2 regions of the Flavobacterium sp. MMS24-S5 genome follow, and region 2 is predicted to be linked to the other one. Evidence: riboswitches for the same ligand, from Rfam matches in the RefSeq annotation. Region 2 holds a riboswitch; the other holds the start of a gene.

Region 1 (16,486 bases), 2.0 Mb from region 2:
TGGAAGGGCAATATGTTTGGGAGCAAGTTTTAAAGGTTTATAATGAAGGAATTCCTTTTGATCAAAGTGAAGTTTTGGTGCCGCACAATCGTACAGGCGAATTAAAAGACTATTATTATAATTTGGCTTATCGTCCGTTAATTGAAGATGGAGAGATAACCGGAATGATACAAGTAGCAGTTGAGGTTACGCAACAAGTTGTGGCGCGTCAAAAAATGGAAGAGAGTGAAAGCCGCTTCCGTGCTTTAGTCAACGCATCATCCGATTTGGTTTATCGAATGGATGCCGATTGGATGATTATGCAGGATTTAGAAGGAGACGGACGTTTGGCCAATCAAAGAGAACGTGGTGTCAATTGGTTGGATAAATTTATTCATGCTAGCGATTTGCAGATGGCTGTACATCTTATTTCTAAATCGATAGTAGAAAAATCCATTTTTGAAATGGAGCATAGGGTTATAAATAAAGACGATTCTGTTAGATGGGTTTTCTCTAGAGTGGTCCCGATATTAGACGATCAAGAAAAGATTATTGAATGGTTTGGAGCATCGAGCGATATTACTTCGCAGAAAGAACTTCAAAATGTTATTGCAGAAAGTGGAGAACGATTTAGACAGCTTGCAGATTTGGTTCCTCAAATTATTTGGACTGCCAATTCAGAAGGTTTTGTTGATTATTACAATAGCCGCTGGTACGAATACACGGGTTACATAGAAGATGAATTTGGAGATCCAAGCTGGATTTCAAAATTACATGCAGACGATGTTTATCTAGTGTCAAAAATGTGGTACGAAAGTGTTCATGCCGGAGTTCCTTATCAGACTGAATTTCGCTTAAAAAATGCCAGTACGGGAGAATACCGCTGGTTTTTAAGTAAAGCGCTTCCTATTAGAGATAAAGAAGGTATCATTACCAATTGGTTTGGTACCTGTACAGATATTCACGAACAAAAGTCGATTACTGAAAAACTTGAGATTTTGGTAAAAGATCGTACTAAAGAACTGCAAAGATCTAACGACGATTTACAGCAGTTTGCACATGTTGCTTCGCATGATTTAAAAGAACCGGTTCGAAAGATAAAAACTTTTTTAAGCCGTCTAGAAGATCATATGTCAGGACAGTTTGATGAATCTTCAACAAAATATATTGAACGAATTCATGTTGCGGCAGATCGTATGTTTAATATGATTGATGGTGTATTAGCCTATTCGAAAATGAATGCCGATTCGCAAAAAACAACCATAGTCGATTTAAATGAAGTTATTAAAAATATAGAAACCGATCTTGAAATTGCGCTTCAAAATACAAATGGTACGATATATTTTGAAGAACTTCCCGTTATAGAAGGCGCTTCTGTATTGTTGTATCAGATGTTTTACAATCTTATTAATAATTCTATTAAATTTGCTAAAGAAGATACTCCGCCAGAAATACGTATTACAGCAACAGAACAAATTGAAGAAGGCAACAGAATTGCGATAATTACAGTAGAAGATAACGGAATTGGTTTTGATCTTGATCAAACAAGACGAATTTTTGAAACTTTTACACGTTTAAATTCTAAGGATCGTTATGAAGGAACGGGGTTAGGTTTGTCGCTTTGTAAAAAAATAGCCGAACGTCACGGCGGAAGTATTACGGCCACAGGAATTGCTAATAAAGGAGCCATTTTTATTATAACATTGCCAATTGAGCAAAAAGTAAAACACATTTAATATGCAAGAAAAGATGATTTTATTGGCTGATGACGATCAGGATGATGCAGAAATGTTTTGCGAAGCATTGGCAGAAATAGATGAAAGTATTGTTTGTCATTGTTCAGAAAATGGTAGCGGTGTGCTAAATACGCTTAAAAATCAGGAGAAGATTCCAGAAATTGTTTTTCTAGATTTAAATATGCCAGTTATGAACGGCTGGGAATGTCTGAAGCAATTAAAATCAGAAGAACGATATAAAGATATTCCTGTAATTATGATTTCTACTTCTTCGTACAGAAATGATATGGATACGGCTGCCAATCTTGGAGCAGTCTGCTATTTTGTAAAACCAAATAATTTTGACGACTTAAAACAGGTCTTGAGATTAATTACTTCAAACCTTGAAAATGGATTAAAAGAAACTTTTTCAAATCTTGAAAAGAATAAATATCTGCATGTCTTTCTTGCAGAATGAAACTGTTTTTTCTTTTTTTGAAAAGTAAAACGTATGAATTCCTTTTATAAAAAAAGTGCTTGCCCAAAAGTGTTTTTATTTTTAATGTATTGATTTTTAAAATTTTAAATTGTACTAAATGATCTTTTTAATAAAAAAAGTAAAAAAAAGTATTTTAAACTTGACTAATTCGGTAGAATTAATATATATTTGTATCACAGAAAATTTATATAATGATACTTATCCAGAAAGACTGAGGGAATAGGCCCATTGAAGTCTTAGCAACCTGTTGCCGAATAAGGTGCTAAATCCTTCCGCTGTGTGCGGGTAGATAAGAAAGATTTCTCCGTAAATCTGTTTAAGATCATCCAATTTAAAATCTTTATTATGAAAGCAGAATCCATTTTGTACGCCAGTTATGAACTCTTGAATTCCATTTTTGAAGAAAACAGTTTTGCTTTTTTCTGAAGGCTTAAAGACTAGTTTCTCTCCAATTTCTTTTATAAACAATACTAACGCTAATGACTTTTTTCATTGGCCTAAAATTCTTTTGTCTAATCTTAAAACTAAAAATAAAATGAAAAAAATACTATTAGGTTTTGCTTTGCTTTTTGGAGCTTTTCAAACTCAAGCGCAGGAAAATAATTTACAATTAAAAGGGACTGTTGTCGATACAGTGGCGCAATATGTTTACCTGCAAAAGTTTCACAATAAAATGTTTACTACAATTGATTCGGCAAAAGTAAAAGATGGAAATTTTAGTTTTAAAACAAAAGTAAAAACACCAGAATTATATGGATTGAGCGTCAATACAGAAAGTTCGCCCTTGTATGTTTTTCTTGAAAAAGACCCAATTACAGTAAAACTGAGTCCGAAGAAATATTATACCGCTTCTGTAGTTGAAGGTTCAGCTTCTCAAGATTTGTTCGAAATCTATAAAAAGAGCAAAGATGTAGAAATCAGTAAATTCATAACCGAACATCCAAAATCTATTGTTTCAGCTTATGTGTTGTACAGAAACTGGTCTTATAGATTAACGCCAGAGCAGATTACACAAAATATTGCTTTGTTGGATAAAAGTCTTCAAAATACCACTTACGTGAAAGAATTAAAAGAACTGGCTATTGTTTTAGACGGATTAGCGGTAGGTAAAAAAGCCCCTGATTTTACAGCCAATGATCCTGACGGAAAGCCAGTTCGACTTTATGATAATTTAAAGGGCGGATATACTCTAGTTGATTTTTGGGCTTCATGGTGCGGACGCATGCCGAAGAGAGAACCCAAATATTGTAGCAGCTTACAAAGAATTTCATGATAAAGGATTCAACATCGTAGGGATTTCTCTAGATAAAAAGAAAGAAAACTGGGTTAAAGGAATTCAAGATGATAATTTAACCTGGACACACGTTTCTGATTTGCTTTTCTGGAACAGTGCTGTTGCTAAATTATATGGTGTAAGAGCTATTCCAGGAAATTATTTAGTGGATTCTAAAGGAATAATCGTTGCGAAAAACCTGCACGGAGAAGAATTACAAGCTACACTAAAAACGCTTTTAGAAAATAAAATTTAATAAAGAACACGCAATCTTGTCATTCCTCGAAATGACAAAAATTGAGAAAGAATACATATTAGTTAATTTAAAATGATAAGGAAATGAATGCGATTGAGCCAACAACAAAACCAACAGAGCCTGAATGTTACTTTTCTAAATTTAGAGAAAATACAGTAGGAATTGATCATACTTTCGAATCGGTTTACGGAGAACAAAATTTAGTGTACGCAGACTGGGTTGCCAGCGGAAGATTATACCATCCGATCGAAGATATAATGCTCAATAAAATTGGTCCAATGATTGCCAATACGCATTCACTTTCAAGTCAGACAGGAAAAACCTCTACTTATGCCTATCAGCATGCAAGGGATATTATTAAAAAATCGGTTAATGCCAATGATTCGGATGTTTTGGTAACGACTGGAAGTGGTATGACAGCAGCTTTGTCAAAACTGCAACGTATTATGGCACTTCGAACAAAATCGGAAGAAGATAGACCAGTGGTTTTTATTACGCACATGGAACATCATTCTAATCAGGTTTCGTGGTATGAGACCAATGCTGAGGTAATTATTCTTCCGCCTGATGAGAACAATTTAGTCGACCCAAATGTTCTTGCTGAAACGATTAAAAAATATGCAAACAGAAGCTTAAAAATAGGTTCGTTTACGGCTTGTTCGAATGTTACAGGAATTATTACGCCTTATCACGAATTAGCCAAAATCATGCACCAAAACGGCGGACTTTGTTTTGTAGATTTTGCAGCTTCGGCGCCGTATGTCAAAATCGATATGCATCCAAAAGATCCAGAAGAACAATTGGACGCTATTTTCTTTTCTCCTCATAAATTTTTAGGACGAACTGGAACTTGTGGTATTTTGGTTTTCAATGAAAAATTATATCAATCTGATTTTCCAGATAATCCTGGCGGAGGAAATGTAAAATGGACTAATCCGTTGGGCAAATATTGTTACAGCGATGTAATAGAAGTTAGAGAAGATGGAGGAACGCCGGGATTTTTACAGGTTATTAGAACGGCATTGGCTTTAGAATTAAAAGAGCAAATGGGCGTGGAGAAAATCAAAGAAAGAGAAAAAGAACTGCTTGATCTTTGTTTTTCAAGACTTCAAAAAATAGAAGGTTTATCTATTTTAGGAGATTTAACTACAGAAAGAATTGGTTGTGTTTCTTTTGTTATTGAAGACATTCATTATAATTTAATCGTAAGGCTTTTAAATGACCGTTTCGGAATTCAAGTACGTGGCGGCTGGTCGTGTGCGAGTACTTATGCGCATTATCTGTTTAATATTAACGAAAAGAAATCGGCAGAAATTACCAATGAATTATTGCAACGAAATCAAACCAATAAACCAGGTTGGGTGCGTTTGTCACTGCATCCGATTATGAGCAATGAAGAGCTTTTTTATATCTGTGATGCAATTGAAAAAGTAGCTCTGAATTATAAAAAGTGGAAAAAAGATTATGAATATAATCCGGTTTCAAATGAATTTGAGAATCCGGAAATTAAAGATACCATCGCAAGAGAAGTAAACGAATGGTTTAAGTTAGATTAGTTAGTAGTCAACCTAACAGGTTTTGAAAACCTGTTAGGTTTCCAATGGGATAATATTCCGTGGGAATATCTCATCGGTACAAAAATTAGAATTATTTAAGCGATTCGATAATCTTCTCTCTATGCGCCAATCCCCAGTTGACTAAAGTTTCAGTAACCGGAAGCACCGATTTTCCATATTCGGTAATAGCATAAACGACAGTTGCCGGTTTGGTATTTTGTTCGGCTCTGGTAATAAGTAAATTGGTTTCCAGTTCTTTAAGTTCTTTGCTGAGCATTTTAGCCGAAATACCATCAATTTCACGTTGCATTTTTTTAAAATGAATCACCTGATGCGTTCTATTGGTTAAAAACCTTAGAATCATCAATTTCCATTTACCGCCCAAAACATCAAGACTGTCACGCATTGCCATAAGTTCTTCAGAACAATTGGCCTCGCGAAGTACTCCGTTATCGTTAATTTTTGCCATACTAGTTTCTCTTTGGTAACCGGTTACCTTGGGTTAACCCATAACAAAAATAAGGCATTACGGCGATACTTTTGTAAACTAAAATGATAAAAATGAAAGCAATTGTATTACAGGAAAACTGCGAATTTAAACTGGAAACAGTAGCAATTCCGCAACCAGAATCGCATCAGATTCAGGTAAAGATTATGGCTTCAGGATTTAATCCGATTGATTATCAAATGACCGAAAACGGTTCTGAAAGAAAGCTGATACATTCACCAATTTTAGGAAGAGAATTTTCGGGAATCATAACAGCAATTGGTGCTGAGGTAACGGATTTTAAAATTGGAGATGCTGTTTTTTGCGGTTCTGGAAGTATGGGATCAAATGGTACTTATGCCGAATATATTTGTGTCCCAGCAGGAATTGCAATAAAGAAACCACAGAATATTTCTTTTGAAGAAGCGGCCGGAATTCCATCAGCTGGACTTACGGCTTTGCAATCTTTTAAACGAATGAATGCTTCTTTAACCGATTCGATACTAATTACGGGCGGTGCTGGCGGAGTAGGGAATGTGTTTATGAAACTGCTTATTGCTAAAGGTTTTTCCAATTTTGTGGTGACAGCTGGAAACGAAGAAAGTATCACTTCTTTGGTGAATCTTGGCGTAAAACCAAAACAGATTATCAATTATAAAAAAGAAGATATTTACGAAGCCGCTTTTTCTTTAAACGGAAATAAAAAATTTGATATCGCGGTTGATTTAGTTGGAAATCATGTTGCAGAAATTGCGGCAAAATTGTTGAAAATAAACGGAAGGTATATTGATGTCACAAATTTTTCTACTCCAGAATCGCGTGGTATTCTTTTTTCGAGAGGCGCTACAATTCATAATATTTCAAATTATGCGTATGGTGTTGAAAAACAATACGATTACTATAAAAACGGATTGACAGAATTAAGTGATTTATTAGAAAATGAAATAATTACACCGCCAAATATTAATGTAATTGGCGGACTGAATAAAGAAACAGTAGATAAAGCGCTTACTATTTTGAGAGAAAACAAAACCAGTGGCAGAAAATTAATAATGCAGATCAATTAAATGAGAACAATACCACGAAGAATTGTAACAGGTATACGAAACGGAAAATCGATTATAGAACAAGATGAAATCGTTTCGAATGTGTCGGAACATTTTCCAGGATTAATTATTTCAGACATCTGGTCGACAGATTCGATACCGGCAAAATTTGAAGAAAAAGTTATTGAGAATACCGCTTTTCCAAATACACCTAAGAACGGAAGTTATTTTCGTTATGTCCAGATTCCGCCCGATAAAGATTTAGGAATTGTTGCTCCCGAAGGAGAGCCACATCCGTTAATGCATCAGACCGATACCTTAGATTACATTATCATTATTTCGGGTGAAATTTACCTGATTGTAGACGAAGAAGAAACTTTAGTGCAAGCTGGAGATATTGTAATACAGCGCGGAACCAATCACGCTTGGAGCAACCGATCGGATTCGCCCTGTATTCAATTGGCAATCTTACTGGACGCAGTAAAAGCAGAATAATATCAATTATACGCCGATAATTACATTTTTGATTTATTTGTAAAATTGCAATAATCTCATTTGATTGTTGCAATTTTTTTTTGTTTTTAAATATGCACGGAATTTCTCAAAATTGTTCCATTTTATAAAATGAAACAATTTTGATTGTTTGTGTATTAAAGTGTTGAATAATAATTGTTTAAATTTATGCGAAATAATAATGATTGGATAAGCAGATCCAAATAAACCTATCGTAGTTTTTCCGCCTAGCTAAAATTTAATTTTCATCGAAACTTCTGCTAAATATTACATAATGTTGATTACAAATTTCGAAAAAATGCAAAATTAAATCCATATCATCTCATGAGCTATTGGCGGTTTAAAGTTTTTCGTTTAAAGCATTTAGCTCTTTTTTATTGAGCTGCAGCCTCAATGTAAGTTTTGCGCAACAGGATACGATCAGTCTGGCGTCTGCTAAAAAAATAAGATTGGACGAAGCCATTTTATTAGGCATTAAAAACAACCGTCAATTAAAATTGGCCAATGCAGATCTCGCTATTGCAAATGAAAATGTCAGTCAGGCCAAAATTGCAAAAGCGCCAAGAATAAGCTTAAATGGTGGCTACAATTATATTGGCGATCCTAAAATCTATGAAGGATTTTATGCCAGAAATGTTACGGTAGATTATTACGATCATCAAGGTTTTGCCAATATTGTTTCCTCACTCCCAATTTACGCTGGAAATGCCATTAACACTAGAATTAATCAGCAGGAATTAATTAGTGAAATGCAGGAATCTGCGGTGAAAATGACAGAAGCCGATGTCAAGAATGCGATTACAGAGCAATATTTTACACTCGAGAAATTATACCGTCAGATCGAGGTTACGAAACAGAATATTATCAATACCGATATTCGAATAAATCAATTAAAATCACGAGTGAAAAATGGTCAGAATCTTACGAGCGACCTTTTGAGAACCGAATTGCAGCAATCTAATTTTAAGGTTTCTGTTTTTAGAAGCACTAATACGATTGAACTGATCAGCAATTATCTGGATATTTTAATCGGTTTTCCAACCAATACGATTCTGAAACCAGAAGTGACAGAAAGCATGATTCCGACAGAAAATATGAATCTGCAGCAAAGTTTGGAAGAAGCTTTTCAGAATAGGGAAGAAATCAAACGGGCAGACATAAGAATCAAGCTGTCAGAATCTTCATTAAGTCTTACCAAAAGCGGATTTAAGCCAAACCTAAATGCAAATGTTATTCTGAATACCGAATATCCAGCGCAGTGGCCCAATTATGTCAATATTCTCAATTACTGGGCGGCGGGACTTTCTTTGAATTGGGATATTTCGAGTTTCTATAATCTGAAACATCGTATAAGTGGCGATAAACTGGAAATCGATAAAAGTAATATTGCCTTAGAAGTGACCAAAGACCAGATTAGCACGAAGTTAAAAATGCTTATGTGAGATATGCGGAAAGCAAAGAAAATATCAAAACCTATAAAAAAGATGTAGAGTTGTCTATGAGCAATTATAAAATTGTGAAAAGCCGTTATGACAACGATTTTGCTTTAATCAGCGAGATTGTTGATGCAGAATTACAGCTGAACAACTCTCGAATTTCACTTGTAAACGCCAATTTAGATTTAATCATTCAATATTATTCACTTCAATATGCAATGGGCAAACTTTAATATATCTTGTTATGAGCGAAACAGATACACAAAACGGAGCAGTTCAAAAAAATGAAAAAAGAAGAAACACAATTCTAACGGTATTGTCATTTGTTTTTTTGATTGCGGGCGGATTGTGGATTTTAAGTTTGTTCTTTGATTTTAGTTCTTATGAAACCACCAATAATGCTCAGGTTGAATCTTACATCAATAATGTAGTGGCAAGAGCGACTGGACATATAAAAGAAATACGATTTGAAGCCAATCAGAAAGTGCAGAAAGGAGATACATTGGTTGTTTTAGACGATTCTGAATATGTCATTAAAGTCAAACAAGCCGAAGCGGATTTGGCTATAGCCGAAGGAAATCTGCATTCGCTGCAGCAAAACATTACGACTTCGATTTCCAATCAAGCTTCGGGAAAAGAAAGGTTGGCGGGAGATTTGGCGAGTTTAGAAAAAGCGCAAAAAGATTATCAGCGGTTCAAAAATATGTATGCCGATTCGGCCGTAACGCGAAATCAGTACGATCAAGTTATTTCCAAATTAAAATCAGAAGAAGCGTATGTAAAAGCAGGTAAAAAAGGTTTGGATGCCAGCAGCTCGATTACTAAACAAAGTTCAATTAATCTTGAAGCCGCCACAGCAACTGTCGCTAGAAAGAAAGCAGATCTTGATGCGGCAAAACTTCAATTGTCCTATACCGTTATTACGGCTCCAACGAGTGGTTTTGTGGGAGAACGAAATTTGTCTATTGGCGAATTAATCAATGCCAATCAAACCATTGCGACAATTGTATTGAATGAAAAATTATGGATTACGGCCAATTTTAAGGAAACTCAGATAGAGAAAATAAAACAGGGACAAGAAGTAACCATCACGATTGATGCCTTGGACGGAAAAGAATTTAAAGGAAAAGTGGCTGGTTTTTCTCCCGCGACTGGAGCTAAATTCTCAATGTTAGAACCCGATAATTCGACTGGAAATTTTGTCAAAATCACCCAGCGAATCCCAGTTAAAATTGAATTTGAAACTCCGACAAAAGAGCTACAGGAAGTTAGACCCGGAATGAATGTAACAGTTGATGTAAAAAAATAAGAGATGTTTGCAGGAAAAAAAGGAAGCGTTTTTACACTGACAGGATTGTATATCCTGACGATTCCTTTTTTTAACGGACTCAATGTTACGACTTATGATAATTCGCAGATATTAGGACATTTCGGCACCTTCTACGACTGCTTTTAGTTATGCGGTTTACGTTCCGATTTTTGTCATGTTGGCTTTTCTGCCTTTAGGTTTAAAATTAGGGAAGCAAATCAAGGTTAGAACCATGATTTTATCGGTTTCATTTTTATCCTTAATCTTCAATACTGCTTCATTGTTTGCACCCACAATAGCTTGGTTTGTTTTATGCCGTTCTCTTTTAGCAATGGTTTCAGTCATCGGAATATTTGCTTCGATGGTGCCTATTTTATTAAAATACAATCCCGCTCTCAATATGGCTTTGCTTTACGGCATTTTTCAGTTTATCCAGAAAGGAAGCCAGCATTTGTATCAATATTTAGGAGCGCATTTTGTGAGTTTTCATAACTGGACGTTTGGAATTTATTTCTTAAATGTCAACTTTTTAATCTGTATTATTCTCGCTTGGTATTTCTATAAAGCCGATGTTGCACCTCTAAAAACCAAATTCCAATTTGATTGGAGAGGCTGGATTATCCTGATTTTATTTTTTGCGATTATTCTTTTTGTATGTGCCGAAGGGCAGACCAGAAATTGGTTTAGCGATCCTAAAATAACTTTGGCTTTTGCAGTTTTATTTATTGTGGCGGGAATCTATCTGCTTCATGTTCGTTTTACAGTAGAACCATTAATTAATCCGGATGTTTATAAATTTAAAAATGTCATCGCAGGTGCCTTTTTGATGTTTTATATCGGATTAATAAACGGAACCGGAAGTGTCGTAACAGGCTATATGACTAATATTTTAGGATTTGATCCTGTTTTGGGAGCGGTAACACATCTTTCGTTATTAATCGGATTATGCATTTCGATTCCGCTTTCGACTTATCTTTTATACAAGCGCATTTATATGGCTACGATTTGGGTAATTGGTTTTGCTTGTTACGGGATCTATCATATTATACTTTTTTTCAGATTTTATCCCGAAATCGATGCGTCTGATTTTTATCTGCCTTTAATTTTTAAAGGGTTAGGAATGGGGTTTCTTTTTCCTGTTTCGCTTCTTTACATTTCAGAGGGAATTCCGCTGTTTTTGAGCACATCGCGCATGATGACTGGAATTATTGCTCAGGCTGTTTTTGCTTCTTTACTTGGAGGCGCTGTTTTAGGAACTTTTATTTCGAACATGAATGTACAGCATAAAACAGGTCTGAGTCAGCAATTGAGTCCAATAAACAAACAAGCTGAACAACAGCTGGAAAACTCAAAAAGACAATTTTTATTTATGGGATTATCAGATGCCGAAGCGCAGAAAAAAGCCGAGAAGAGCCTTTCGAATCAGACTTCTCAAACTTCTATGTTATTGGCGTACAAAGATATTTATCTCGTAATGTCGGCAGTGTGTTTTCTGCCCATTTTTATTATTCTGCTTTTTAAACTTTGGCGAAGACCAATTGGAAGGGTAGAAGTGGAGCCGATACCGATTTGAGGGTGGAGAGGAAAGAAGCAAGAAGCAAGAAGCAAGAGGAAAGAATATAGAATATAGAATTTGTCCTTAGGCTTTGATATTGGAATTTAGAATTTAGTTTTTGGGATTTGTCCTTAGGCTTAGGCTTCAGGATTGGAATTTGGAATTTAGTTTTTGGAATTTATCCTTAGGCTTTGGAATTTAATATTTGGAATTTATATTATGATAGCAAAAAAAGACCGTTTTTTATATCGCTTTTGGACTCAAGAGAAAGGCCTCAGCGGTATGCTGATACTTCTGTTTATCATGCATTTTATTGTCATTCCGTTTTTTGGCGGTTATACGCGTTTTATGGTGGCGGTTAATATATTTTGGATGCTATTTCTTTTTGCCGGAATTATAGCTTTATCCAAACATAAAAAACAGGCTTTTCTCATTTCCATAATTCCCTTTTTATTTATTATAACACAATGGATTAATTATTTCGAACATAATATTTTCATCCTTTTTGCGGATCTAATTCTTTCTGTTGCCATAATGTTGCTTCTCATTACTTTGGTTTTAATAAAAGTTTTAGAACCTGCGTAACTACTTATCGCATTGTAGGGTCAATAGTCGTTTATATGCTTTTGGTTCACTTTTGGTCTACACTTTATTTATTTTTATTTCAGCATATTGAAGGCGCTTTCCAAATAACCGAATCTAAATTTTCAAGTAATAGCGATCTGGCTAGTTTTATGTATTTCAGTTATGTCTGTATCACATCAACGGGTTTTGGCGAAATCGTACCTCTACATCCTTTGGCTCGTTCGCTAGTTCAGACTGAGGTGCTTACAGGTGTTCTGTATCCCGTAATCTTAATTGGAAGACTGGTTTCAGATGCCAATTTTGCTGTTAATAAGATGGGGAAGAATAAAGAGTAAAGAATATAGAATAAAGAATATAGAATAAAGACACAAGAGTTAAGATTTATAGAGGAGAATTGATTTATCATTTACAACTCACAACTCACAATTACCATTCACCATTAAAAACAATAACCATGAAAACAACCAATTCGAATAAAAAGAAAGAACTCTTCGATACTATTTTGCAGTTATTTTTCATTTTTCTCCTTGTGGGATTTTGTCTTAAATTGTTGCTGCCTTTTTTTATGCCTATTCTTTGGGCGGTAATACTTTCAGTTGTGTTTTATCCTTTATTTAATTCGCTGCAGCGAATACTAAAAGGACGCAAAGCACTAGCATCGGTTGTTATCACTATTTTGCTTATTGCTATTATGGTGGTTCCTCTTATTTATTTTCTGAAAGCGGCAACGGGAAATTTTTTAGAACTGAAAAACAGTTTTGAAGCTGGAACATTAAAAATTACTCCACCAGGAGCTTCTATAAAAGAGTGGCCGATAATTGGTAAACCGCTCTACGAATTTTTACTTTCGTTATCAACAGATTTGGAACAGAGCGTTGTGAAGTACCAAGATCAGATAAGAGAATTGTCGTCTAAAATTATGGCCAGTATTTTGAGCTCCGGTGCGGCATTTCTTCAGTTTATTTTATCGGTTATTATTGCGGGAGTTTTATTAGTATCGCCAGGTGGTAAAACTTTCTTTATGAAATTCCTTAGAAAAATTGCCGGAAATGAGGCCGAAGGAATTATGACCATTTCGGTTTCAACTATTTATCAAGTGGTTAAAGGTATTTTGGGAGTTGCTGTTATTCAGACCATTATTCAGGCAATTGGATTGTTTTAGGCCGATATTCCGTATGCTGGAATTTTGACGTTGATCTGTCTGATATTTTCTATTTTACAGATTGGCTCCATTATAATTAATATTGGCGTTATTATTTATCTTTTCTCAACAGGAGATTCTGGTTATGCTATTTTTTGGACGGTGTTTTTCATTATTAGCGGATTATCAGATAATGTTCTAAAACCATTATTGCTAGGAAAAGGCGCTCTTGTGCCTATGCTCGTGATTTTTCTAGGTGTAATTGGCGGATTTATCATGTCGGGTTTTATCGGATTGTTTGTTGGACCCATTGTGTTTTCAATAGGCTACAAACTCTTTGTTGCTTGGCTGGATGATAATTCAGAACCCATTGAAGAACCTGTAGAAGATATTGAAATTAGTTAATTGTTAATTGTGAGAAGTTAGAAGTTAGAAGTGTTACTTAAGTAGTTTTTTATTTTTCACTTTGTGATTCTCACTTTGTACTTTTTTCACATTTCACAATTAACATTTCACACCTTAATTAACAATTAACAATTTATAATTCACAATTAAATAAAGTATTTTTGCAGGATTATAATTCTAGCAAATGAAACGTTCCGGTACAGCAGATCTTCCTTTACATTATGGACATGTTCCATTATGGCTTGCTGAGCGAATGTCTAAACTTGGCCTTGCCATTGTAGAAACGATTGCAATGGAATTTTCGACTGCCGAAGTTATAAGCAAATTAAGTAATCCTTTCTGGTTTCAGAGTTTTGGAGCTGTTATGGGAATGGATTGGCATTCGTCTGGAATTACCACTTCGGTACTTGGAGCATTAAAAAAATCGGTTAATCCGCACTCCAAAGAACTCGGAATTTATATCTGCGGAGGCAAAGGAAAACACTCGATGGCAACGCCGCAAGAACTTTTATTTGTAGGTGAAAAAACAGGTCTCGACGGAAATAATTTGGCCAACTGCAGCAGACTTACCGCCAAAGTAGACAATACTGCCATTCAGGACGGATTTCAATTGTATCAGCATAATTTTATTGTTGATAATAAAGGGCAGTGGGCTGTAATTCAGCAGGGAATGAATCCGAATTCTAGAACTGCCAGAAGATATCATTGGCATTCGCAAGATTTAAAGTCTTTTATAAACGAACCGCATACTTTTATTTATGGCGAAAATCAAGGCGCCATTTTAAATCTTACAGCAAATGCTGCAACCAAATCTCGCGAAGGTATTTTAGAATTGGTAAAAGAATCACCAGTCAAAATCATAAAAGAAATGCAGCATCTTTCTATGCCTGCGCATCACGACGTGAGAATGGAAGATGTGAATATGAAAAGACTGGGCGCTATGCTTTGGGCTACTCATGAAAATAAACCCGAAGATTTTGAAGAATTACTGCTTTTAAAAGGAATGGGGCACAAGAGCTTTGCAGTCGTTGGCGTTGGTAAGCGAAATAATCTACGGAACTCCAACACGATTTGATGATCCCGCCCGTTTTTCTTTTGCTCATGGCGGAAAGGATGGACATCCGTTTCCTGTTCCCGTTAAAATCTACGATGAAACAATAGACACGTTGCAAAGAGCTATTAATCGTGCTAAAATTGGGAATAGTGATAAATTGAGCGCTATTCAAAAACTATCTGAAATTTCAAGAAAAGCAGAAGAAAGTTTTACGCCAAATTCCAATTTTGATGCTCTTGTTCAAAGAGAAAGAGAAGAATCGCACAAATATGGAGGAAGAACCGTTTTTGGCGATGCGAAACCTCCAAAAAAGAAACCTATAAACCCAAACAATCAGCTGGAATTATTTTAAAGAATCATAATTGTCTACCTGCCTTTAGTTATATAAAAATCTAATAATGTCACAAAACGAAAAATCAATTTATACCTTACAATTCATTTTGCTTTGTTTGAGTTCTCTATTATTTTCATCAAGTTTTAATATGATGATACCCGAACTTCCCAATTATTTAAGCAGTTTGGGAGGAGCAGAGTATAAAGGACTTATTATTTCGTTGTTTACCTTGACGGCAGCAATTTCGAGGCCTTTCAGCGGTAAACTTACCGATAAATGGGGACGTGTTCCAGTTATGGCAATAGGCTCTTCGGTATGTGTGATCTGCGGATTTCTCTATCCCATTTTGAGTTCGGTTTCAGGATTTTTGCTTTTGCGTCTGGTGCATGGTTTTTCAACAGGATTTAAACCTACGTCAACTTCGGCTTATGTGGCAGATATTATTCCGCAACATAGATGGGGAGAAGCACTCGGAATGCACGGATTATGTTTTAGTATTGGTGGGGCGCTGAGCCAGCGCTGGGCAGTATGATTGTGAATTTGTACGGAATCAATGTCATGTTTTATACTTCGTCGTTTTTGGCTTTCTTTTCCATTATTATTGTTTTGAACATGAAAGAAACTCTTGTTGCAAAAGAAAAATTGAACCGATCAATGTTCATTATAGGCAAAAACGATATTGTAGATAGAAACGTATTTCCAGCAGGAATTATCACTTTTCTTTCGTATACAGCTTTCGGACTTATTTTAACTTTAATTCCAGATTGGAGTGAGCATTTGGGAGCAACAAATAAGGGGATATTTTTTACTGCTTTTACGGTAGCTTCAGTTATGGTTCGTTTTGGCGCGGGAAAAGTTTCCGATAGGCACGGCCGTCCAAAAGTGATCATGGCTGGATTAATCATCACTTCGATTGCTCTTTTTGTAATAAGTGCAGGAAGAGATATCAATATGTTATTAATCGGAGCCGGAATTTACGGAGTCGGCACCGGTATTTTATCACCAGCCATTAGCGCATGGACTATAGATATGAGTAATCCTGAGCATAGAGGAAAAGCGGTCGCAACGATGTATATTTCGATGGAACTCGGAATCGGTTTAGGAGCTCTTTTAGGAGGAACTTATTATAATGATCAAATCAACCGTATACCGCAAATCATTAGATTTGATATCTTGGTGCTAATTCTTGGGATTGTATATCTTACTTATTGGGCAAGAAATAAAAGGAAAATCAAAGCATAATTTTATAACGCCTTGGATAAAGTAGAAGAAATTTAAGTAGTAATAATGAAGAAGATTTTGTGGAGCGGGAGACAACTAACCGATTTTTTATTTCGATTAGT
Region 2 (16,486 bases):
ACTGTGAAATTACTTCTCTGAAAATGTATATCGCTTCACTCTCTAAAGCGTTTGTTTTTAATACTGAACTCATTGTTTTTTTGTTTGATATTTTTGTTGTGAAAATTTTGTTTGCTTCGCCTGTTCGAGCTTAAGCTCTCGAGTCAGGTTTAAAGTTTCAAGTTTTTCGCCTGATCTAAAATCTCCACTCTTTATTCTATAATCTATATTCTATTCTCTGCAGAAGTCTTGCCTCTTGCTTCTTCCTTCTACTTACTCTTTTTTCGCACTGTGAAGCCCACATTCTTTATGGCTTGATTCCCACCACCATCTTCCAGCTCTGATATCTTCTCCAGGGAAAATCGCTCTGGTACAAGGCGCACATCCAATACTTACGAAACCTTGTTTGTGCAAAGCATTTTGCGGAACATTGTTTTCGGATAAATACGTCTCAACTTCTTCTAAAGTCCATTTTAATAACGGATTGAATTTGATAATTTCGAAGTTTCCGTCGTACTCAAACAAACTCAAATCATGTCTGTTTTCTGATTGTTCGGCTCTTAGTCCTGTAATCCAAACTGAGTTTCCTGCCAAAGCTTTTCTTAACGGAACCACTTTTCGAATAAAACAGCACTCTTTTCTGTTTTCAACCGAATCGTAAAAGCTATTTGGTCCTTTTGTTTTCAGAAGATTTTCTACTGAAGCAGCTTCTGGAAAAAAAACTTCGATTGGTCTTTTGTATTTTTTTAATGTTTTATGAAAAACATCGTAAGTTTCCTGAAATAATCTTCCAGTGTCTAAAGTAAACACGGTAATATCTGTATTACTTTTTGCAATAAAATCAGTAATTACCTGATCTTCCTGACCGAAAGAAGTTGAGAAAATTACTTTTCCCGGAAATTCTTTTGCTAAAAAAACTAAGGTTTCGTCAAGCGAAAGAGCTGCAGTTTTTTCTAATAATTCTTGTACAATAATCGCACTCATAAATCTCTCCTTTCTAAAATTATCTTTTACAATAATTTAGATAATGTTTTTAAACTCAATATTATAATTAGAACTCCAACCGCAACCATCATTGGTTTTCTTTTGATTCTATTTACCAAATAAGCTGCTATTGGCGCTGAAATAACTCCTCCTAAAATCAATCCGATAATGATCTGCCAGCCGTGAATTCCGCCAAAAAGCATGAAAGTAATTCCGCTTGCAAACGAAATGGCAAACTCAGCCGCATTCACAGAACCTATGGTATATTTCGGATTTCTTCCTCTTCCTAACAATGTTGAAGTCACAATTGGCCCCAGCCTCCTCCTCCAACAGAATCCATGAAACCTCCAAACACTGCTAATACGCCTAGTTTCTTCGTTTTCTTTTTTACAACACTTTTTCTAAGAGCTTTTCTGATAATTACAACTGCCAGAATAATCATATAAACCGCAATAAATGGTTTAATAATATCTCCGTCAATAACATCTGATAATAAATAAGCTCCTGTAATTGATCCTAAAACTCCAGGAATCAATAAGTGTTTTACCAATTTTTTATTGATGTTTCCAAAGCGGTGGTGCGAAAGCGCCGATGCTCCAGTTGTAAACATCTCTGAAACGTGAACTGCCGTACTGCTCAAAACTGGCGAAACTCCATAAGCCAATAAAAATGACGTAGAAGTTGCTCCATATCCCATTCCTAAAGCACCATCTACTAATTGAGCAAAAGCACCAATTAAAAAAAACGCTAAAAGATTTTCATCAAGCCCCTGAACAAAACCATTCCACGAAAATTCAGCGTGATGATTATAAATTAATGTAACTGCCAAACCTAACAATAAAACAACAGGTATTACAACCCACAATTTTTCCTTTAATAAAGAATCAGACTTTACTATCGTGTTGTTTAACTTAAGTTCATTTTCCATATTTTAAGAATTGTTTTTGTTCTTAAAAATCCATTACCCTATCGGCTTAGTAGATTACTTTGCAAAAGTACTATATATTTCGAAATATCAAAACAATATATTTACTTTTTTACATAAGCTATCCTCTTATAAACCAAGTTAAAAGAGATTTAAAAAAGAATTAGTGATTATTTTAACAAATTAAATGCTGCCTCTTACTATTTTAACAACATGATCCCATTTTGTGATCCACAAAAATACACATTTAATCTCTACAAAATCTATAGGATAATTATAAAATTGTTATTATTTTAGCGGCAAATAATTTTTCATGGATTTTCAGATCGGTCTTGTAATAGCAGGTTTAGCAGTTGGTTTTATTGTTGGGTTAACAGGTGTTGGTGGTGGCTCTTTAATGACTCCTATTTTATTATATTTTGGCATTTCTCCAACAACCGCAGTAGGAACCGATTTACTATACGCTGCTTTTACCAAAGCTGGAGGAATATTTGTACACAATAAAAAAGGAAACATCAACTGGAAAATTACAGGTTGGCTCACTTTAGGAAGCGTTCCCGCTGCTTTAGTAACTTTATGGATTTTACATAGCATTAAAACCGATATAGAAACTATAAATCGAGTTATTAAGTACAGTTTAGGATGGGCTTTATTATTTACTTCGGTAGCGATTATATTCAAAAAGAAACTTTTAGTTTTTTCTCAAAAACATGCTGGAGATAAATTTCATAGTGAAAGCACTACACAAAACATGCTTACCATTGGAATTGGAGTTTTATTAGGAGCAACCGTAACCTTAACTTCTATTGGCGCTGGAGCATTAGGCACTGTAACTTTATTTTTCCTTTATCCATTATTACCAACTCCTCGTTTAGTTGGAACCGAAATTGCACACGCCGTTCCTTTAACTTTAGTAGCTGGAATTGGCCATGCTTCTATGGGAAATTTAGATTTAGGATTATTGGGTCAGTTATTAATGGGATCACTTCCTGGAATATACATGGGAAGTATGCTAAGCGGAAAAGTGCCTGACCAGTTTCTTAGAAATGCAATTGCAGTAATGCTTTTCTTAGCGGGATATAAATTGATTTTTTAAAAACATTAGATAAAAATAAAAAGACCATTTCAAATTTGCTGAAATGGTCTTTTTTATTTGGTTGCAAAGTAAATTCTAAAAAGCAATGTCTGCCAAAGAATTACTTTCTAATATTTTAAGTGTATTATCACGCACTTCTGTCATTAAACGTCTAGCAGCACAAGTTGATTCATCATCGCAATCGTCACATCTTTCGTAAAAATTATGACTTGCACAAGGCAGTAACGCAATTGCACCTTCAAGAATTCGGTACACTTTGGCCATGCTGATATCTTTTGGATCTTTTATCAAATAATAACCTCCCCCTTTTCCTTTTTTAGCACCAAGGAAGCCCGAATTTCTTAACAGCAGTAAAATACTTTCTAAAAATTTTATCGAAATATGTTCGCTTTTCGCAATTTCAGCTATTTGTACCGGTTCATTATTCTCACGTCTGGCTAAATAAGTTAAAGCTTTAATTCCGTATTTTGTTTTCTTTGAAAGCACTAATGTAAAATTTTGATTGCAGAATTTAATTTCAAATCAAACTCTTGCAAATTATTGAATAACAAAAGTATGCTTTTTGTTTGAACTATCACAAAGAATAAAGTTAAATTCTACTAAATCTATCAGATTACTTCGTTAAGTTCATTTCAGACACACAAAAATAGGCTTTTTATATAAACCAGAAAAAAAGACGATTTTCAACAGTAAAACTTACTATCAAAAATCGTCTTTATATATAGAAATCTAAAATCTTAAGTCTAAAATCTAAAATTTAAGAAAGTGCTTGTTTTAAATCTGCAATTACATCTTCAACAGTTTCCAAACCAACAGAAACACGAACCAAACCTTGTGTGATTCCAACTGCTAATTGATCTTCTTCAGATAATTTGCTGTGTGTTGTTGAAGCCGGATGCGTAACAATTGTTCTTGTATCTCCAATATTAGCAGATAATGAGCAAAGTTGAATTGAGTTCAAGAATTTTCTTCCTGCTTCGATTCCGCCTTTAATTTCGAATGCGATGATGTTTCCACCTGCTTTCATTTGTTTTTTAGCAATTTCGTATTGCGGATGCGATTTCAAGAAAGGATATTTTACACTATTTACATTTGGATGGCTTTCTAAAAATTCAGCTACTTTTAAAGCATTTTCGCAATGTCTATCAACACGAACTGCTAATGTTTCTAAACTTTTTGAAAGAACCCACGCATTAAACGGCGATAAAGCTGAACCTGTATTTCTTGAAAACAAATAAATCTGTCTGATTAATTCTGCATCTCCAACTGTTACTCCGCCTAAAACGCGACCTTGTCCATCGATTAATTTTGTTGCTGAATGGATAACCAAATGCGCTCCAAATTTAATTGGCTGCTGTAAATATGGCGTTGCAAAACAGTTGTCAATTATCAAAATCAAATTGTGTTTTTTAGCTATATTTCCTAACAATTCTAAGTCAATTACATCAACTCCTGGATTTGTTGGAGATTCGGCGTATAAAATTTTTGTGTTTGGTTTAATGAAACTTTCAATTGTTTCCGGCTTATTAATTTCGAAATAAGAAGTTTCGATATTCCATTTTGGAAAATAAGTCATAAACAAAGCGTGAGTAGAACCAAAAACACTGCTTGCAGAAACAATATGATCTCCAGAATTTAACAAAGCTCAGAAAGTAGAATATACTGCCGCCATTCCTGTTGCAAAAGCATAACCAGACTCAGCCCCTTCCATTTTACAGATCTTATCTACAAACTCCGAAGTGTTTGGATTACTGAAACGGCTATAAATATTTCTTTCTTTTTCTTCTGTAAAAGAAGCCCTCATATCTTCAGCATCTTCAAAAACGAAGCTTGATGAAAGGTACAAAGGCACCGAATGTTCTAAATATTGTGATCTCTCTAATTGTGTTCTAATGGCTTGTGTTTCAAAACCAAATTCTTCTGTATTCATTGTGTGTTGTTTTGTTTTTTTGTTTCAGGTTTCATGTTTTAAGTTTCAAGTTTTCCAATGAGGCAAAAGAAATCTAAAAACCTAACCAAAACGAGTCTATTATTTAACTCAATCCAAGAATTATCTAATTCCCTAATTGACTAATTATCTAATTTATAAAGCTTCGTTGTTCAAGACAACTTTGTATTTAATTGTTGCAGTCGGTTCAACTGTTTTGGCAACTGAACAGTATTTCTCGAAAGAAAGTTGTGCTGCTTTTTTGGCTTTTTCCGGGTTGATTTCTCCTTCTAAATAAAAAACCACATCTATTTCTTTGAAAGGTTTTGCTTCTTCAATCTGAACTCGTGTTCCTTCAACCTCAGCATTAAAAGAAGTAATTTCCTGACGCTGTTTTTTTAAGATAGAAATCATATCAATAGCGCTGCATCCTGCAACTCCCATTAATACCAATTCCATTGGGCTTGCACCTAAATCGCTTCCGCCAAATTCGGCTCTGCTATCAACGTCAACTACGTGTCCGCGTTCATTTTTTACTTTAAAATGAAATGCGTCATTTACTCTGTTTAAACTTACTTTCATTGTGTTGTTATTTTTTTGTTTTTTTTATTCAATTTCCTCAATCTTGTCATTTCGACGAAGGAGAAATCTTCGTTGTTAAATCGACAAAGATTGACATTACTTTGTCGAGCTACTTGCGGAGATTTCTCCTTCGTCGAAATGACAAACTAGGCTTGCAAATCTTAAATCTAAACTCTAAAATCTGCAATCTAAAATCATCTTATCCTTTATCAGACAATCTCAAAATATCTCCGAAAACCCCTCTTGCTGTTACTGCAGAACCTGCACCGGCTCCCTGAATAACGATTGGACGATCTCCGTATGATTCTGTATAAATTTCGAAGAAAGAATCAGAACCTTTTAATCCGCCTAATGCAGTATCTTTTGGCACTGAAACCAATTTTACTTCTAGATTTCCTTTGTCATTCTGCAAATCTCCAGACAACTCACCGATATATCTCAAGACATGGTTTGGCTGTTGCTCTGCTTTTATTTTAGCATAAATTGGATCGAATTCTTTTAATTTCGTCAAGAAATCGGCAGCACTTCCTTCACGTAAGTGTTCTGGAATTAAATTCTGAATTGAGATTTCTTCAAACTCATTTTGTAAATCTAATTCTCTAGCTAAAATTAATAATTTTCTACCAACGTCATTTCCGCATAAATCCTCACGCGGATCTGGTTCTGTATATCCGTTATCAATTGCTTCTTGCAAGATTTCACTAAAAGGCGCATCTTTCGCAGAGAAATTATTGAACAAATAACTCAATGTTCCAGAGAAAACTCCTTTAATTTTTGTGATATTTTCACCCGAAAGGTGCAATAATTTAATCGTATCAATTAACGGCAATCCTGCACCAACATTGGTTTCGTATAAGTAATTCTTTTGGTTTTCTGCCAAAGCTTTTCTTAATTCTTTATAGAAACCGTACGTCAAAGTATTAGCTACTTTATTCGAAGAAATCAAATCGAAACTGCTTTCTACAAGCGGAATATAATTCTCAACGAAAGTCGCACTTGCTGTATTATCAATTGCAATTAAGTTTTCTAAATGATGTTCGTTTGCGTAAGCAATAATATCTTTAATCGTGTAAGCTTCGCCTTTTGTTTGAATATCATTTTTCCAGTTATCTGTAACACCATATTTGTTTAAAAGCAGCTTTTTAGAATTTGCGATAGCAAAAACATTCAGCTTAATATCTTTACGTTTTTCGATTGCTGCGGCCGATTCTAAAATTTGATTAATCAAAGTTCCTCCTACTAGTCCATGACCGAAAATGGCAATGTTGATCTTTTTCGAAACTCCAAAAATCTCTCCGTGAATTACGTTTAAAGCTTTATTTAATTCTTCTTTTTTAACAACCAAACTCACGTTTTTACCCGTTACGGTGTTGTTAAACAAAATTGGAACAATTTTATTTTTAATTAAAGCGGTGTATGGTTTATGGAAAGTACTCAAATCCTGTCCGATTATCGAAATTACCGATACATTATCTGTTACCGTAATCTGATTTACGTCTTTAGAATAGAAGTCATTTTCGAATTCTTTTTCTAATTCTACCATTGCAAGAGTAGCTTTTTCTGTTGCCACAACCAATCCGATTCCTCTTTCTGAAGAACCTTGCGAAATGATACTCACACTGATATTGTGATCTCCCATTACTTTAAAAATTCGAGCATCAACTCCTGCTTTTCCAAGTAATCCGCGTCCTTCAAGATTTACAAGAGATACATTTTCTAAAACAGAAAGCGTTTTAATTCCTTCTTTAGAAGAATCAGATGTAATTAAAGTTCCGCGATTTTCGTGATTGAAAGTATTTAAAATTCGTAATGGAATATTCTTTTCTAACAAAGGAATAATTGTCTTCGCATGAAGAATCGTTGCGCCAAAATTTGCCAATTCGTTCGCTTCATTAAACGATAAATACTCAATTTTCTTAGCATCGGCAACCAAATCTGGGTTTGCCGTGTAGATTCCGTCTACGTGCGTGAAGTTTTGAAGCTCTTCTGCATTTAAATAATTTGCGATTAACGAAGCGGTATAGTTACTGCCATTTCTACCTAAAGTAGTTGTGTCGTTGTTGTTGTTTGAGCCAATGAAGCCTGTAACTATATTAACCGTTTCGCCGTTATGTTCTTTAAAATAATTGACTACGTTTTTCTTTGAAAGCTGCTCTAAAGGCTGTGCATCACCAAATTTAGAATCTGTTTTCAGCAATTCTCTTGTATCTACAAAATTGGCTGGAATTCCTTTTTCCAATAATATAGCCGTTAATAATTTAGCCGAAAGCAATTCTCCTTTAGACAAAATTTGATCTTTGATTTTCTTGCTGTAATCGCCAATTAAACTTACCCCTTCAAAAAGTTTGTCTAAGACACCAAATTCTTCCGATAAATCAACATTCGGATAATCTGATATTTGATATTTTTTAAAATTCTCTAATAATTCCTTATAACTGCCGTTTTTAGCAGCAATGCTCAAAATAAACTCTAATTCGTCTGTAGCATTTCCGCGTGCAGAAACTACAACGGCAATTTTTTCACCTTGACTTACTTTATCAGAAATGATTGAAACAACTTTGTTAAGCCCTTCTCCGTTTGCTAACGATTTACCTCCAAATTTTAATACTTTCATTTTATTTCTTTATTGTTTCTGCCTTAAAAATATCGGCAAGTAAATGATCTAATTGTTTGTACTCGATTAAAAAAGCGTCATGTCCGTGAACCGAATCAATTTCGCTATAGAAAACATTATCTTTAAATTTCTTCAATTCCTCGTAGGTTTCTACATTCTCCTTAGCTGTAAAAAACAAATCCGAATTGATTCCGACAATATGAATTGAAGCTTTTGTTTTAGACAATAAATTTTCAAAACTTTCACTATTTCTAGTAATATCAATTGTTTTAAGCAACTGATTCATTAATTTATAAGAAGACAATTGGAATCTTTTCTGCAATTTTTTCCCGTGATGTGCCAGCCAGCTTTCGATATTAAAAATCAAAAGATCTTGGTTGATCGTGCGCTGAAATTTTTCTTTGAAAGATTCTGGCGAACGGTAACAAAGCATTGCATGTATTCTGGCGTCTTCAATTGGTTTCGAAGAATTATTGAGAATTTGCTCTTGTAAAAAGCAATTTGCAATAAGCCAATCAGTAGATTTCCAATCACTCGCAATCGGAATAAGGTTTTCTGTAATATTTGGCGCTAATGCTAAAATTTCCCAAGCAATTCCGCCACCAACAGAACCTCCAATAACCGCAAAAAGCTTTTCGATATTTAGAGTTTTTACACCTTCGATAAAGATTTTGGCAATGTCTCTCGCTGCAAAATCTAAATAGTTGTCAATTAAAAAAGAATTGCTTCCGTTTCCTGGAATATCGAAAGCTAGAATGGTATAAACATCAGTATCAATGGTCTTACCTTTACCAATCAAGTCATTCCACCAGCCATTTTCACCAGTAACTTGCGAATTTCCAGTTAAAGCATGATTAACCAAAACAATAGGCGCACTGTGCAAAGGTTGCCCTGCCAGCGTAAAACTTAATGGTATAGAATGATAAGTTGCACCACTTTCTGTGATGAAATCTTGAATTATAATGGGATTTGGTATATTTTCCAATTTCAAATCTGTTGTATTATTGATTTGTATATGGAAATATTAGAAAGAAAAACTAGGTTTAACTAGAAAAAATCTTGTTGTTATCTTTCCACGTTTGGCGTGGTAGAATGTAGCACCTTCTTCGTTTTACCGAAGGGTTGCTAAGGCTTCATCGGGTCTAATCCCTCGTCCTTTCTTTATAACATTTCAATACGTGTTTGAACTTAACGAGTGCAAATTAACTACTAATTTCGCTAACAAACAAATTTTATCTAAAAGTGTTTGTTAAATTTCTGTGAGATACTTTAGCAAAAACTATTATACGCAAAAATTTACCGAACAAAAATGCCCAGTAAAATTAAGCAGGTTTTCACCTAGTTTATGATGCTTTTCCGTTTAGATAAAAAGCGTTTCATTTTCTTTTGAATACATCAAAAACAATAAAGAATTTGGTGCTTTTTTCTCAGCGCTTTTATCTTCCTCTGTCATTCCGAATCTTGGGTGAGCCAATTCGTTTGTTGGCGGTGGATTACTATTTTTTGTCCTTCTATTTTTCAATTTAGAAATTTTTTCTGCGAAGTAGTTCAATTTGCTCATGATATTAAGTTTTAGTTAAGTTGTGTTTTATAATCTTTATTTCTCGTTTATCTTTTTGTTAATTCGTTTTACCGAATAAAAAAACCCTTTTGGATTTTTAGATACCAAAAGGGTTTAAGTTTTTACACTCATGTATGCTTTTAGTATCAACAGACGTATGCGCAAATAAGCGCGACAGTAAACATCTTGTTCATCTGTAAGGATTTATTCATCTGTGATTTATATTGTATTTTAAAATTTTGCATTTCTGTTAAATTAAAAAGCCTCCTAATATTTCTATCGGAGGCTCTTACTATATTGTTATTGTATTCTTACAATTTTAAGCAATAGACACCCCAGCCTCGGTCTTAACCGAAATGGCACAAAACATTTTGTTGACTTTTAAGTTCATTTGATTTCTAGTAGTTTTTGGGTATAACAAATATGCAAATATTTTTTTTATTACACAAATAAAATTCAAGAATTTAATTACAAAATTCGTTGAAAATGTGTTTTTTAACGACAAAAAACATCTTACAAAAACGAAAACGAAATAACAAAGGTAAAAAACTTACAAAAAAACTGTTTTTTTCTTCATGACTCCATTTGACAAATCAATTTATCAAAGAACTTTTTTCTCTTTTTTCTTTTTTTAACTAAAAAATTAAAGCCAAACAGCTTCTTTACTCCTAATTCGCTCCGCAATTTTCAGAATATCGGTTATAATTCCTCTAGAAATCGCTTGTTTGCAAGGCGGAGCACTTTGAATTACGATAGGAATGTCGGCATAAGATTTAGTGAAAATTTCAAAAATGGCATCTGAACCTTTCAATTGTCCGATTGGAGAATCTACCGGTTCCGAAATCAACTTAACTTCCAAAATGCCTTTTTCTACATCAAATTCTCCCACATATCTCAATACATGATTTTCTGCTTGAGTAATTTTGGTGATTTTAAAAGATTTATCTAGAGCATCTTTGTTTAGCACTCCATTTTTCTCCAAATGCTCTTCGGTTATAAATGGCTTGATTTTAATGTCTGAAAGCTCAAAATCTTTTCCTATCTCTCTGGCCAAGATCAAAAGTTTTCTCGCCGTATCGTTTCCCGACAGATCTTCTTTAAAGTTTGACTTCATTAATCCTAAAAGACTCGCATCTTTTAAAACAGATGAAAACGAAACTTCTTCTGATGAAAATCGATTAAAAACATAACTTAGATGATCAGAGAAAACACCTCGGATTTTTGTGATTTTTTCGCCCGAATAGTACAAATCTCTTAAGGTTTGCAAAACGGGAATCCCAGTTTCAACAGAGGTTTCATACAGAAACTCTTTGCCATGCTTTTTAAGATCTGCTCGTAGTTCTTTATATAAGTCAATCGGGAGCGTATTGGCTTTTTTGTTTACCGCTACAATATTGAATCCGTTTTTGATTAGCGTGTTGTAATGCTTTACCAATTCATCACTGGCTGTTGCATCTACGGCAATCAAGTTTTCAAATTCATTTTCTTGTGCAAATTCGACAATATCTTCTACTTTAAAAGGAACTGCCAATTGTCTAAAATTGGTTTCCCAAGCATAACCAACACCTTCTTTCTCAAAAAAAGCAACCGTCGAATTGGTTATTATAGGAAAATGAAAATCGACATTTTTGCTTTCAAGAAAAAACTCCTGACTTTCGACAATCTGATTAATCAAAGTACTTCCGATATTTCCAATTCCGAAAAGGATAATGTTTATTTTAAGCTTTGACATAATTTCTATTTTTTAATTTTTGAAACCATATTAAGAGATCTAAGTTCATTTAATATTCCAACGTTTATCAAGGTAGACGCACTGCAGTGTGTCTCTACGGTGCGTCTCTACAAAATGCACTTACATTCCTTATAAGGTTTAAATTTTATAAAGATGCTTTTCATAAAAAATTACCTTTAGCAAAACCACTCGCTAAAGGCAATTTTTCAAACAAAAAACAAAAAAACCTAATTTTTATTGATGCTGAATTGAGAAAGCGAAACGCTCTCAAAAACAGTTTGCAAATCAGCAATCAAATCTTCAATATCTTCAATTCCCACAGACAGACGAATCAAATCTTTAGAAACTCCTGTTTCTATTTGTTCTTCATCTGTTAATTGCTGGTGCGTAGTACTTGCTGGGTGAATAATCAGCGATTTTGTATCGCCAATATTGGCTAGCAGAGAGAATAATTTAGTATCATCAACCACTTTTTTAGCAGCATCAAAACCTCCTTTCAATCCGAAAGTGATAATACCGCTTTGTCCTTCTGGCAAATATTCTTTGGCCAAAGCATTATATTTACTCGATTTTAAACCTGGGTAATTTACCCAAACCACCTCATCTTGTTTTTCTAACCATTCGGCTAGAGCCAAAGCATTTTCACTGTGTTTCTTAATTCGAATTGGAAGTGTTTCCAGTCCCTGAATAATCTGAAAAGCATTAAATGGACTTAAAGCAGCACCAAAATCACGCAAACCTTCAATTCGAGCTTTTGCTATAAAAGCTGCATTTCCTAAGGCCTCATGATATACTAATCCGTGGTATCCTGCAGATGGCTCGGTAAATTCAGGAAATTTTCCGTTTGCCCAATCAAAGTTTCCAGCATCAATGATAACGCCTCCTAATGAAGTTCCGTTTCCTGCGATATATTTAGTTAAGGAATGAATTACAATATCGGCACCATATTTAATTGGATTCAATAAATAAGGTGTCGCAACTGTATTATCTACTATAAATGGCACTTTGAATGCTTTGGCTTCTGCCGAAATTGCTTTTAAGTCTAGTACATCTAATTTTGGATTTCCAAGAGACTCTACAAAGAAAGCTCTTGTATTTTCTTTTGCTGCTTTGGTAAAATTTTCAGGTTTTGAAGGATCTACAAATGTGGTAGTAATTCCTAATCTTGGCAAGGTAACTTTTAACAGATTGTAAGTTCCTCCGTATAAACTATTTGAAGCAACAATATGATCTCCCGCTTTTAAGAGTGTCAATAAAGTTGTTGAAATTGCAGATGCTCCAGAAGCGGTTACTACAGCTCCAATTCCGCCTTCAAGAGCTGCCAGACGTTGTTCTAAAATATCGTTTGTCGGATTATTTAATCTAGTGTAGATAAATCCAGATTCGGCAAGACCAAATAAATTGGCTGCATGATCTGCGTTATTAAATACATATGATGATGTCTGGTAAATAGGCACGGCTCTTGTTCCTGAATTTTTAGTAACGTCGTGACCTGCATGTAATGCGTTTGTTGCGAATTTTTGTGTACTCATGATTTCTTAGTTTTTTAGGTATTTTTAATACGTTTATATATTGTTATATGTAATTGATATTGAAATCGCTTTTTGAAATTGCTATTGAATCTGAAATTGATTTAAGCCAAAATATCTTCAGCTTCTTCTTCAAGATCATATAGATGGAACAGTAATGATTTCTGCGTTTTTATCTGCTGTGCAGGATCATATTTTGGAGTTTCAGTTGATGTTTCTTCCGAATTATTATTTCTTAATAAGTATTGAAATGCTATCGTATTTATATCTAGTGTATTCATGATTTAAAATTTAAAATGTTGGAAATAAAAAAGCCCTTTCGGATGGCGACCAAAAGGGCTTATAGTTTAACTATAACAAAGATTGTCTCTTTCACTTTTGGCAACAGCAAATTGGGATGCACATTTGCATCATCTCACAACACATCATATTTCTTTTTGCTATTGTTTTCATTTTGATTTAAAATTTGAATTCGACTATTTTTTAAATTCGACTAATTCGATAGAGTAAATGTAATAAGTATTTTTTTAACGACCAAATTAAATTTGAAATTTTATACTATTTTTTTTAGAATCCCTTTCAAGCCTTTTAAATAAAGGCCTGAAAGAGCCTATTTTAATTAAAATTTAAAGCTTAAGCGGGCAAAACCAAATCTTCCGTTTAATCCGAATTGAGAAACTGCTCGTGAATAAGCAAACTGATTCGCATTTGTCAAATCTGTACTTGGCGCTGGCGACAAAGTTGGCGTTGTATTTGTAAAAGCTGGAGTTGCAGGATTATTTCGGTCTGGATAAACATCTCCTATATTATTCACTCCAATTGTAGCTCTCAAATGCTCGTTGATCTGATATCCTAAAGACAAATCGGTAACCAATTTTGCGCTGTATTCTGGATGTTCGTACACAGAAGAAAATCCGTCCAGATTAACATCTGTTGCTCCTGGATCTGTAACTTTTCCGAAATAGCTATTTCTTAAATAAATATCCAATTTTTTAATATTGAAAGTAGTCATCAGATTGGCTTTCAATTTCGGAATCGCTTCTTCTAAATACACTCGGCTTGATTCTGGGAAGAAAGAATAAATATAAGGTTCTCCTCCTGCATTCACTATTGATTGCGGAATATGCAGATCTCCTACTCTTTTGGTTTCGTTGAAACTAAATGCAAAATCGTTTCTAATTGTGAAATCCTGAATTACATCGTATTTCTGAGAAATTACCAAATCAATCCCTTTTGTTTCAGAATCGATTCCGTTTGTCCAGAAAGAAGCTCTTTCTACACCCTTCAAATCAAATGCTTGCTGAAACAAAGTCAACGCCTCTGCCTGTTCTGGCGAAGTTGCAGCACCGATTTGCGCATCTGTTGGTCTAGAATATTGTCCAGACAATACAATTCTGTCGTTGATTCTTGTAAAATAAGCATCAGTTGCAATGGTTATGTTAGCTTCAGGAATTTTGAATGTAAATCCTGTACTGATACTTTTTGATTTTTCTGGTTTTAAACTTTCAATTCCAATACTTTTTGCTGCTTGCGAATCGTTTGTAAAATACCCCACTTGATATGGAGAACCGTTGATAAACTGAGTAGAACTTGACTCAAAATATCTTTGCTGTAAAGAAGGCGCTCTAAAACCTGTTTGTCCAGAGATTCTCCAATTGATATTATCATTTAATTTTAGAAGAGAAGCTAGTTTGAATGTAACTGTATTTCCAAAATCTGAATAATTTTCATAACGCGCTGCTCCATTTATAAGCCATTTTTCAGTGGCATTCAATTCTAAATCAACATAAGCGGCACCACTTTTTCTGTCTTTTTCTTTAGCATCAGAAGGCTGAAATCCTGAAAATCCTTGCGCTCCTGCTCCACGTTTGTTTCCGAAGAAGTCAGTTACAATCAATGGCGAATTGCTTGGCAAGATTCCTGAAACTAAATTTCCGTTTACATCATACAATCCGTAAGAAGCTTCTTCTCCTGCTTTAATTTGATAGTTCTCATATCTGAATTCACCTCCAAAAGCAACGTTTAACCCAGAAAGCACATCCAGTTTTTTGCTAAAGTCCAAATTGGTAGTGCTCTGTAAAAACGAAACTTTTCCAGCATCAAAACTAAAAGGAGAATTGGTTCCTAAAGTTGCGTTGATGGAATTATTCACATCATAGTTAAAAGAGTTTGTTCCTAAGTTGGTGCTTAAATCGGTATCAAACCCAAATAATTGCGTATTTACACCAACTGCTGCTGAAGCATCTAAAATCTTTGACTCAATTTCTGGCAAGAATCCGTTTTGATACACTTGCGTGAAAGTACCAGAACCATTTGGCAATCTATTGAACGCATACGATTTACCTCCTCTATAAGAAACCCCACCAAAAGAATATAAAGAAGTGGTTTCGCTCAAAGGATATTTAGCATTAAAATACAATTGTCCTGCAGCCAATTCTGACTGTCCAACACTCATATTATAATCACTTCTCTGCTGACCTCTGTAAGCCAATTCATTATTAGTTACGTCAAAATTTAAAGCCGTCTGCATTTGCGCAATTGTTGTTGCCGATGCAATAGCATTTTGTTGTGCTGTTGTAAAATAACCTACTTGCGGCGCATATTGTTTTAAAGAAGACAAAATCTGAGCCGAGTTTGCAGTCGTATTAATATTGCTAAACAAAGAGTTGATTTCTACTCCATTTTGCGCCGCTCTATTTTCTACGGCATTGTAAGCATTAAAAATTCCATTACTTCTTATTCCTGCTCTACTAGTTGCTTGCCTTGTCACCGCAGTTCCTGTAACATTTAAGAAACTTCCCGGTTTACCCAATGAAGTTCCGTAGTTTAAATCGATTTGGGCAGTTTGACCGTCTGCTCCTCCTTCAAAATTATTTGATCCCGAAGACAAATTTGCTCCATACTGAATTCCTCCTGTCAAATAATTAGCATTTTTCTTTAGAACAATATTAATAACTCCTGCAATCGCATCAGAACCATATTGTGCGGCAGCTCCATCTCGTAAAACTTCTATTCTTTCTATGGCAAAAGACGGAATTGCATTTAAGTCTGTTCCTACAGATCCTCTTCCTGGCGATCCGTTTATGTTTACTAAAGCACTTGTATGCCTTCTTTTTCCGTTTACCAAAATCAAAACCTGATCTGGTCCGTAATCCTCTTAATTGTGCTGGATCAACGTGGTCTGTTGCATCTGCTGTAGAAGTCGGGTTACTCGTAAACGACGGCGCAACATAATTTAAAATTTGAGTTACGCTCGTTTGCGGTGCCCCTTTTGTTATTTCTGATACGTTAAAAACATCAACCGGAACCGGCACATCTGTTTTAACTCTGTTTTTACTTCTTGATCCAATAATAGTAACTTCAGACAGTTCGTTGTTTTTTAAACTATCCTGCTCTTTTTTATTGTCCTGAGCATAAAGTCCTGAAAAAGTCACAAGACCTAAAACGATTAGTACATTTTTCTTCATTTCTTTTTTTACTGATTAATTATTGTTTTTGGCTTAAAAAAAATCTTACAGGTTTATTTTTGGCATAAAAAAACCTCTGCGGTTCGGCAG

What was found. A riboswitch is a leader RNA that binds a small molecule or an ion and turns the genes downstream of it on or off. The one in region 2 is predicted to bind S-adenosylmethionine.
Region 1: linked by a shared signal. The riboswitch ahead of ACPWTF_RS05825 (DUF4369 domain-containing protein) and the one ahead of ACPWTF_RS15365 (alpha/beta fold hydrolase) in region 2 are both predicted to bind S-adenosylmethionine.

Annotation. Positions count from the first base shown of each region.
Region 1 covers NZ_CP190016.1:1,304,884-1,321,369, reverse strand. Annotated here, with positions in the region: gene ACPWTF_RS05835 (PAS domain-containing sensor histidine kinase) at 1-1,715, shown strand, start outside; gene ACPWTF_RS05830 (response regulator) at 1,717-2,172, shown strand; SAM riboswitch class I at 2,389-2,489, shown strand; gene ACPWTF_RS05825 (DUF4369 domain-containing protein) at 2,729-3,466, shown strand; gene ACPWTF_RS05820 (peroxiredoxin family protein) at 3,387-3,722, shown strand; gene ACPWTF_RS05815 (aminotransferase class V-fold PLP-dependent enzyme) at 3,806-5,278, shown strand; gene ACPWTF_RS05810 (winged helix-turn-helix transcriptional regulator) at 5,370-5,747, opposite strand; gene ACPWTF_RS05805 (NADP-dependent oxidoreductase) at 5,840-6,832, shown strand; gene ACPWTF_RS05800 (cupin domain-containing protein) at 6,833-7,306, shown strand; partial or broken gene ACPWTF_RS05795 (TolC family protein) at 7,702-8,993, shown strand; gene ACPWTF_RS05790 (HlyD family secretion protein) at 9,005-10,069, shown strand; gene ACPWTF_RS05785 (hypothetical protein) at 10,073-10,216, shown strand; gene ACPWTF_RS05780 (hypothetical protein) at 10,226-10,414, opposite strand; gene ACPWTF_RS05775 (MFS transporter) at 10,401-11,642, shown strand; gene ACPWTF_RS05770 (hypothetical protein) at 11,844-12,209, shown strand; gene ACPWTF_RS05765 (ion channel) at 12,245-12,544, shown strand; partial or broken gene ACPWTF_RS05760 (AI-2E family transporter) at 12,664-13,755, shown strand; gene ACPWTF_RS05755 (DUF763 domain-containing protein) at 13,940-14,830, shown strand; gene ACPWTF_RS05750 (DUF763 domain-containing protein) at 14,790-15,161, shown strand; partial or broken gene ACPWTF_RS05745 (MFS transporter) at 15,208-16,385, shown strand.
Region 2 covers NZ_CP190016.1:3,312,498-3,328,983, reverse strand. Annotated here, with positions in the region: gene cysD (sulfate adenylyltransferase subunit CysD) at 1-73, opposite strand, end outside; gene ACPWTF_RS15400 (phosphoadenylyl-sulfate reductase) at 253-963, opposite strand; partial or broken gene ACPWTF_RS15395 (sulfite exporter TauE/SafE family protein) at 990-1,660, opposite strand; gene ACPWTF_RS15390 (sulfite exporter TauE/SafE family protein) at 2,202-2,984, shown strand; gene ACPWTF_RS15385 (RrF2 family transcriptional regulator) at 3,060-3,470, opposite strand; partial or broken gene ACPWTF_RS15380 (trans-sulfuration enzyme family protein) at 3,742-4,914, opposite strand; gene ACPWTF_RS15375 (OsmC family protein) at 5,068-5,493, opposite strand; gene thrA (bifunctional aspartate kinase/homoserine dehydrogenase I) at 5,693-8,107, opposite strand; gene ACPWTF_RS15365 (alpha/beta fold hydrolase) at 8,109-9,092, opposite strand; SAM riboswitch class I at 9,170-9,277, opposite strand; gene ACPWTF_RS15360 (hypothetical protein) at 9,468-9,668, opposite strand; gene ACPWTF_RS15355 (aspartate kinase) at 10,312-11,400, opposite strand; gene ACPWTF_RS15350 (O-acetylhomoserine aminocarboxypropyltransferase/cysteine synthase family protein) at 11,628-12,932, opposite strand; gene ACPWTF_RS15345 (hypothetical protein) at 13,034-13,210, opposite strand; gene ACPWTF_RS15340 (TonB-dependent receptor plug domain-containing protein) at 13,549-16,056, opposite strand.